DNA from 2 places in the Sporosarcina sp. P29 genome. Region 1 is predicted to be linked to the other one. Evidence: riboswitches for the same ligand, from Rfam matches in the RefSeq annotation. Region 1 holds a riboswitch; the other holds the start of a gene.
What was found. Region 1 has a riboswitch for thiamine pyrophosphate ahead of CSV68_RS05730 (ABC transporter ATP-binding protein). Riboswitches for the same ligand answer to the same signal wherever they lie in the genome.

Region 1 (4,206 bases):
TTTTCTATACCCGCAATCTCATTTCCATGTTGATCTAAGACATTTGCTGTATATATGATACCGCCACCTACATTTGATACATGTGGTGATCCAGAATTCACAGTGATAGTAGTAGGAATTTGTTTTTGCCCAATGGTCAGTTGTATATTAGAAGATATAGTAGAATCTGCTTTTAAGCTAGCAGTAATAACTACTTCTCCCTCACCTATCGCCGTCACAACTCCTGTAATAGGATTGACACGTGCTAGATCTTCATTTGAACTTGTCCAAGCTACTTCAGGAATAATAACTTCCTTGTTTTCAGCATCATACGCATCTGCGTATAGCTTTACTGAATTACCCAACGGAAGGTTTTCATAGTTTTGTTCAGACTTAATTTCAATAGAAGAAGGGAGTTGTTTAACTGGATGTGAAGCGCCCATTCCAGATATCTCTGTAGAAACTTCCCCTAGATTACCTGAGAATTTATTAATTGCTGAATATACTTTGACGTATTTGATTTCTTCTAAATGAATAGGCTTTCCATGCTCATCTACAGCCCAACTAATATCCATCGCATCTCCGCCAGATCCTTGGATTGGAGTAGTATAAGGATTATTTGGTTGCTCATAATTCGTATTAAGAACTGGAATCGAGTCCACATAACCGTAACTAATTTGCTTTTTCTCTGTTCCAATCTCTGATGCGGAGAAATTATTTAAAATAGAAACTCCGCTAAGTGTATACTTTTCCTGATTAACTGTTGGAAACTGGTCTGGCGATGGATATCGACGCCCGCCTAATAAACCTTCCCTCCCTTTGTTATCAAACCATTTTCCAGCATTTTCACTTTGTCCTGCAGGATTCCAATACGTCACTTCGTAGTCTGTATAAGTATCGTCATTTTTATATTCGGACCCAGCTAAATGATACCAAGGGCCATCTTTATGGACTGCAACTTCAACTGCCCCAGGCTCTTGATTGTAGATCCCAGGTTTACCATTAACCTCAAAAGGATTTCCGAATACCGTAAAGTCTATGCCATACGGATTTAATGGATCATTTTTTATAGGCTCTTCAAATTCGACAACTAAATAACCTCCAAAACCACCTAACGATAATAAACCGCCATTTTTGGAACGGATTTTTTTTACTGCATCTGTCGTATAACTACCATTTGTATATTGACCTGGCGCTGGTACAAATTCAATAGCTTTTACTTTACTATACGATAAGTAAAATACTCTTTTAATATTCTGACCTTTGGAATCTATTGCTGATAAAAAAATTGTATTCAAACCTTCTGAGAGTTTTATTTCGTATAACTGCTCATTATTGGGTTTAATAAATACATTGTTCATTTCTACTCTAGGCACTAGGTTTTGCCCTTTATCATCTATCGCTTCAATGTCTAATGTAATAGCAGATTCAAACACATTCTCTCCGTACTCATAATTATTTACATAAATGCCGGCAGTTCTTTCTTTATCAAATTCTTTTACTGAGTCTGCTACTTCCACTTTCTCTTCTTCTGACTTGAATTGTTCATTCGCATGTACAATCGGATTGAATGACATTAGCACCCACAATACGCTCAATAACATAGACAACAATATATTCACTTGTTTACTATTTCCCAAATACTCCTACCCCCTATTTTTTTCAATAAAAAAATCCCGCCTCCGGAAAGAGACAAGGATGGATGGATGCGTGTGTAGACATACATAATACAACACAACATACATACCTTTTTCCGGAAGGTTGTAAGCATGGTATTATGGTAAGTCTCCTGACTTTTGGATACAAACGCAACTTCACCCTTCCCAGTACGAATACCAGTGGTTGTCTGAAGTCACTTTCCAATTACAGTGGCCGGACCGTTCAGGATTTTCACCTGATTCCTTTTTAAGTCTTGCAAGCTAGCAAGACACCAAAATACGCTATAAACTACTCTTAATCATAAGGAGTCGACATAACAATTGCAATAGCAAGATTTTTGTCGTTTACGGTATTTACCAAATTCCTATAATTGACCAATTAATTCCTGTGCTATCTTGACTATCTTTTCAGTCTATGTAACGATAAGAGATGGATAAACACTAGGGGTGCTGTAGCTGAGAGAGGCGTTCGCCTTAACCCTTGAACCTGCACTAGATAATGCTAGCGGAGGGAAGTGGACATATGACGGATTTCGGCCGTACTATGCAACCGCTTCGCACAGAGAAGTGGTTTTTTTGTGTGTATTTTTTGAAGAAATGAGAAGTGGTAAGAATGATGACTACTAAAGTTTTAGAATTTACGAACGTATCCTTTCATTATCAAGCAACGAATGCTTCGAAACCAACTGCTATTTTCAAGCAAGTCGATTGGCATGTGAATGAAGGCGAATTCGTCAGCATCATTGGGCCAAGTGGTTACGGGAAAAGCACATTGTTCCGACTCGTCACAGGGCTTGAGAATCCTGACAGTGGAGAAATTTCATTGAACGGAGAAGTGACAGAGAAGCGGTTAGGCAAAGTCGGCTATATGCCGCAGCAAGATTTGCTCATGCCATGGCGAACCATTCTTGAAAATGTTCGATTGCCACTGGAACTTCAAGGCAGTAAACCTTCTTCTGATGAAATCATCCAACTACTCGCTGATTTCGGATTGCCTGGAGAAGAAAACGCCTACCCTGGAAATTTATCAGGCGGCATGCGACAACGTGTTTCCTTTTTGCGAACGATCTTGACCGGCTCCACTATTTTCTTACTGGACGAGCCGTTTAGCGCACTCGATGCGATTACACGGCTGACGATGCAAGAGTGGCTGATCGACCAATGGCAAAAGCTCGATAAAACGATCGTCTTCATCACACATGATATCGACGAAGCACTATTTCTCTCGGACCGCATCTTTGTACTCGCGGAAAAACCGGTGCAGACGATTCGCGAAGTCATCGTACCTCTTAGCCGACCACGCACTATGCGTGACTTAGCACGACCTGAACTGATAGAACTAAAAGAGCAACTCATCAGCGAGCTTCGTTCGGAGGCACGGTTATGAAGAACATCACTTCGTATAGTTGGTCGCTACTTTTCGTTGCGATTTTACTTGGTTTATGGGAAATCAGCGCACGTCTATACGACAAAAGCTTTCTCTTCCCGTCTCCTTCAGCGATTCTGATCCGATTATGGGAGCTGAAAGCGGAGCTGTTTATCCACCACTTACCTCCGACGGCGTTAACGATTTTGATTGGCTTATCAATTTCGATCATAATCGGATCGACACTGGCAATTGCTATGTATAGTAAGAAACCGATCGAGCAGGCGTTTTACCCTATCCTGATCGCGTCGCAAACGATTCCCGTGATCGCGCTGGCGCCGATTTTCGTCTTGTGGTTTGGCTATAGTATTTGGAGTAAAGTGGCGGTCACCGTACTGATCACCTTTTTCCCGATTACCGTCAGCGTTTTTGACGGCTTACGCTCGTCTGATAAAAACTTACGTGAATTAATGCTGACAATGGGCGCATCCACAAAAGATATCTTCTATAAACTAGACCTACCTTCCGCCTTGCCGTCTTTCTTCTCTGGACTCAAAGTGGCGGTCACACTGAGTGTAATTGGTGCGGCTATTGGGGAATGGCTAGGCGCTCAGGCAGGACTTGGATATTTCAGCAGAAGAATGATGACGCAATTTGACAGTGCCGCTGTATTTGCACCGATCGTCTTGCTTTCTGCAGTAGGTATTATGTTCTTTCTACTCGTCGTCGTATTGGAAAAACACTTTTTACAATGGAGGAATCACCAATGAAAAAACGTCTGTTCCTTAGCCTCACGTTTCTACTTTTATTGCTAGCTGGATGTACGAATAATACACCCGCTACAGATCAAGATGAGACACCGAACAATGAAAAGAAACAAGTCAGCATCATGCTCGACTGGTATCCAAATGCAGTACATAGCTATATTTATGTAGCCCAGGAAAAAGGCTATTTCAATGAAGAAAACGTGGAATTGGACATTCAATTCCCTGCCAATCCGACAGACCCTATGAACTTGACCGCAGCAGGAAAAGTGACACTTGGACTGTATTACCAACCGGATGTCATTTTAGCGCAAGCCAATGAAGACATTCCGATCAAAGCAATCGCTTCTATCGTGCGTGAACCGCTAAATTACACCGTCATGCTAGAGGAAAGTCCGATTCAATCTCCTAAAGATCTCGAAGGCAAAACGATTGGCTA
Region 2 (4,206 bases), on a different contig from region 1:
CGACACTGTCGTCTTTGATAAAACAGGTACTTTAACTAAAGGACGTCCAGAAGTTACTGACATCCATAGCTTTGGCATCGACAAAGAAGAGCTACTACGCTTAACTGCAGAAGCTGAACTGATGTCTGAACACCATCTCGGTCAAACGATCGTTCGCGAAGCAAAAAAACGCTTGATTCATTTAAAACACCAAGCACAAGACGCACAAGTTATGAAAGGTAACGGACTTCTTGCTGAAGTAGATGGCCAACAACTGGCAGCTGGTAACCGAAAGCTGATGATCTCACAAGGTATAGCTATCTCTCCAACTATAGAAGAGTATGCATCCAAGCGAGAAAAAGCAGGTAACACAGCCGTGTTCATCAGTATTGGAGGAGAAATCGCAGGTATTATTTCCATAGCGGATCAAATCCGTCCAGAAGCCGCGGCTGCCCTAGCTAAACTACGAAGAAATGGTATCAAACAAATGATTATGCTAACCGGCGACAATGTACACACCGCCCGACTCGTTGGCGAACAACTTGGTCTCGATAGCGTCTATGCGGAGCTGCTACCTGAAGACAAAGTAGCCGCTGTCCAAAAGTTGAAAGCGCAAGGACATCGAGTAGCGATGGCAGGTGACGGAATCAATGATGCGCCGGCAATCGCCACTGCAGATATCGGACTGGCAATGGGTAAAGGCGGAACAGATATTTCCATGGAAACAGCGGATATCGTCTTGATGGCGGATCGACTGGATCAATTCGCCCACGCCTATGCATTATCGAAAGCGACTGTGAACAATATGAAGCAAAACACTTTCTTCGCAGTCGGCACAGTAGTTTTATTGCTAATCGGTGTACTGCTAGGCAAAGTCTTCCTAGCATCCGGCATGCTTATCCACGAAGCAAGTGTGCTTCTTGTCATATTGAACGCCATTCGATTAATACGCTATACTAGTGACAAAGTGTCCAATCGAAATGTAAGCGAGGTGAAGGTGAATGAGTCAGCAGCCCCACAATAACACGACCGATCATCGAATGTGTGTATCGCTTGTTCCACTGTTCAATCACTTGGAAAAAGATCAGATGAAGCACATTGTAGAACTTGCACGAAGCACCCCCTACCCACGTGGACAAATTATTTACAATGAAGGCGACCGCTCCGAAGGCTTGTATATTTTGCATAAAGGACGAATCAAAATATATCGCCTGTCAGAAAACGGCAAAGAGCAGATCGTACGAATTTTAGAGCCGGGAGATTTCACAGGCGAGCTATCGTTATTTGATGCTAAACCTCATGACGCCTATGCAGAAACACTCGAACCCGTAGAACTATGTGTTATTCAACGGGACCAAATGCAGCAACTTCTACAAGAACATCCCGCGATTTCATTGAAGATGTTAGAGGAGTTCTCTTCCCGCCTCGCCCGAACGGAACAACGAGCGGCGCGAATCGGTATGGAATCAGCAGAAACGCGTATCGCACTTTACCTAGTTGACTTATCAGAAGAACAAAGACAATTGATAGTCGAGTTACCAATGAGTCGCAAAGACCTTGCCTCTCACTTAGGGACGACACCCGAGACAATCAGTCGAAAGTTAAGCGCCTTCGAAGAGTCTGGCTGGATTCGCCAGTCCAGTATGAAAGCAGTAGAAATTCTAGATTTGGATGCTTTATTGCTTTTATAAAAGAAACGCTTTTCATTCTATCGTACACGTGATAGGCTAGTTCTGAAAACCAAATATTTTGACCATTAGGGGAATCCTTTACAAGGACTGAGAAAAGAGTGTGGCTCTGAAACCCTTATTACCTGAACAGGTTAGCACCTGCGGAGGGAAGTGGCGAGTCGTTCCGTATGTATTTCTGTCGACATTTCTACCACTTTCCGATTCGGGAAGTGGTTTTTTCTATTGGAGGGGAATGAATGAAATTATTGGGCGTGACCGACGACCGTCTTTCGGTGGATGAACTGACACTACATTTGTTGCGCACAGCACCGTTTCTTGATGCCATCATTTTGCGAGAAAAGTCCAAGTCAGATGAACAGCTAGTAGATCTAGTTACCCGTCTTGCAAGTACTGAATTCCCACTCGACAAGCTTATTCTTCATGCCAGACCTCACTTGGCTAGAAGACTGAAGCTCAAAAAAGTGCAACTGACTGGCTATGGAATGTCGTTACAGGATGCACATCGAGAATTCCCCGAGCTCTCTTTTGGTTGCTCGATTCATTCATTGGAAGAAGCAAAGGTAGCTATGGATGAGGGAGCAAACTGGCTATTGTACGGTCATGTTTTCGAAACGTCATCGAAACCTGGGCTGCCAGCGCGTGGAACGGAAGAGTTGTTTTCTATTGCACAGTGTAGTTCGATTCCTGTGTATGCAATTGGTGGAATTCAGCCGCATCACTTACCTAATTTACAGCAAAATCACGTGACAGGCGTGGCCGTATTATCCCCTATGCGTTCACTGAAAACTTTGCAGAGTTATAGAAAAGGAGAGGTATCTCATGGAGAAAATGATTGATCTGAACGGCAATTCGTACCCCGTCATTCCTGAAGTAGAGACGATCCAGCAGTTACTTGAGCACTTAGGGCTTGGCGATCGTATTTTGATCGTGGAGAAAAACAAGGAAATTTTGCAGAAAGATCACTACGACGCACCGATCATGGACCGAGACCAAATTGAAATCATACATTTTGTAGGAGGCGGATGAACATGTTAAAAATTGCAGATAAAGAATTCTCTTCACGTTTATTACTAGGCACAGGGAAATATCCTTCATTTGATATTCAAAAGCAAGCAGTGGCGGTGTCAGAAGCAGAGATTCTGACATTTGCGGTACGACGCATGGATATTTTTGAAGCTTCGCAACCCAATTTCCTCGAACAACTTGATTTAACGCGCTATACATTGCTTCCGAATACAGCAGGCGCTAGCACAGCGGAAGAAGCCGTACATATCGCACGTCTCGCCAAAGCTTCCGGACTTTGCGACATGGTGAAGGTGGAAATCATCGGCTGTAGCCGTTCGCTGCTTCCTGATCCTGTGGAAACATTACGCGCGTCTGAAATGCTGTTAGAGGAAGGTTTCATTGTATTACCCTATACTTCAGACGATGTAGTACTTGCGAGAAAACTATGTGAATTAGGTGTCCACGCTATCATGCCGGGTGCTGCGCCAATCGGCTCGGGCAGAGGCATTCTAAATCCGTTGAATTTGTCATTTATCATTGAGCAGTCCAATGTACCCGTCATTATTGACGCAGGGGTCGGCTCTCCAAAAGACGCTGCTTTCGCGATGGAACTCGGTGCAGACGGTGTATTGCTGAACACAGCCGTATCGGAAGCAGCCAATCCCGTCATGATGGCCGAGGCAATGAAGCTCGCAATTGAAGCGGGACGTCTCGGTTATAAAGCTGGACGTATGCCGGTCCGCGATTACGGCGTGGCTAGCAGTCCAACTGAAGGGCTTGTGACGACTTGAACAGTAAATATTCTCGGCAAGAGCTGTTTGCACCCATCGGACCAATCGGGCAACAGCGTATCCGCGAAGCAAAAGTTTTCGTCTTAGGAGCTGGTGCTCTTGGCTCTTCAGGAGCGGAGATGCTAGTGCGGGCAGGCGTCGGCGAACTGACCATTGTCGATCGCGATATTTTGGAATGGACTAATCTTCATAGACAGCAATTATACTCAGAACAAGATGTCATCGATCAATTGCCGAAAGCAATCGCTGCGGAAAGCCGATTGCGCGCGATCAACAGCGACGTGAAAGTTCGTGGGATTGTGGCGGATGTGACGCCTGAAAATGTCCTTGAATTATTCGAAGGCCATCATTTCATTCTCGATGGCACAGATAATATCGAAACTCGATTACTCGCAAATGACGCCGCATTACAACTCGGCATCCCCTTCTTCATGGGCGCTTGCGTCGGTAGCTATGGGCTGACATTTCCTATTGGTGTAAAAGAAGGAACGCCCTGCTTACATTGTCTGCTCGAAGCGTTGCCGCCACAGTCTTTAACATGCGATACAGTCGGCGTCATCTCGCCCATCGTCGTCACGACTGCCGCCCGTCAAACCGCGGAACTGCTGAAGTGTATCACGGGGGCGACGATGGAACCCCGCCTGGAATCCGTCGATCTCTGGACAGGCGAACGTGCCGCCATGAACGTACAAAGCATGAAAAAACCTACTTGTCCAAGTTGCTCAGACACCCCTGTCTAT

Region 2: another riboswitch for thiamine pyrophosphate. It lies ahead of CSV68_RS13570 (thiamine phosphate synthase); the one in region 1 lies ahead of CSV68_RS05730 (ABC transporter ATP-binding protein).

The regions. Positions count from the first base shown of each region.
Region 1 covers NZ_PDYX01000004.1:139,074-143,279, reverse strand. Annotated here, with positions in the region: gene CSV68_RS05735 (DUF4430 domain-containing protein) at 1-1,619, opposite strand, end outside; cobalamin riboswitch at 1,742-1,929, opposite strand; TPP riboswitch at 2,071-2,168, shown strand; gene CSV68_RS05730 (ABC transporter ATP-binding protein) at 2,254-3,024, shown strand; gene CSV68_RS05725 (ABC transporter permease) at 3,021-3,773, shown strand; gene CSV68_RS05720 (ABC transporter substrate-binding protein) at 3,770-4,206, shown strand, end outside.
Region 2 covers NZ_PDYX01000019.1:34,392-38,597, forward strand. Annotated here, with positions in the region: gene CSV68_RS13560 (heavy metal translocating P-type ATPase) at 1-1,003, shown strand, start outside; gene CSV68_RS13565 (Crp/Fnr family transcriptional regulator) at 981-1,670, shown strand; TPP riboswitch at 1,728-1,836, shown strand; gene CSV68_RS13570 (thiamine phosphate synthase) at 1,907-2,506, shown strand; gene thiS (sulfur carrier protein ThiS) at 2,490-2,696, shown strand; gene CSV68_RS13580 (thiazole synthase) at 2,693-3,466, shown strand; gene CSV68_RS13585 (ThiF family adenylyltransferase) at 3,463-4,206, shown strand, end outside.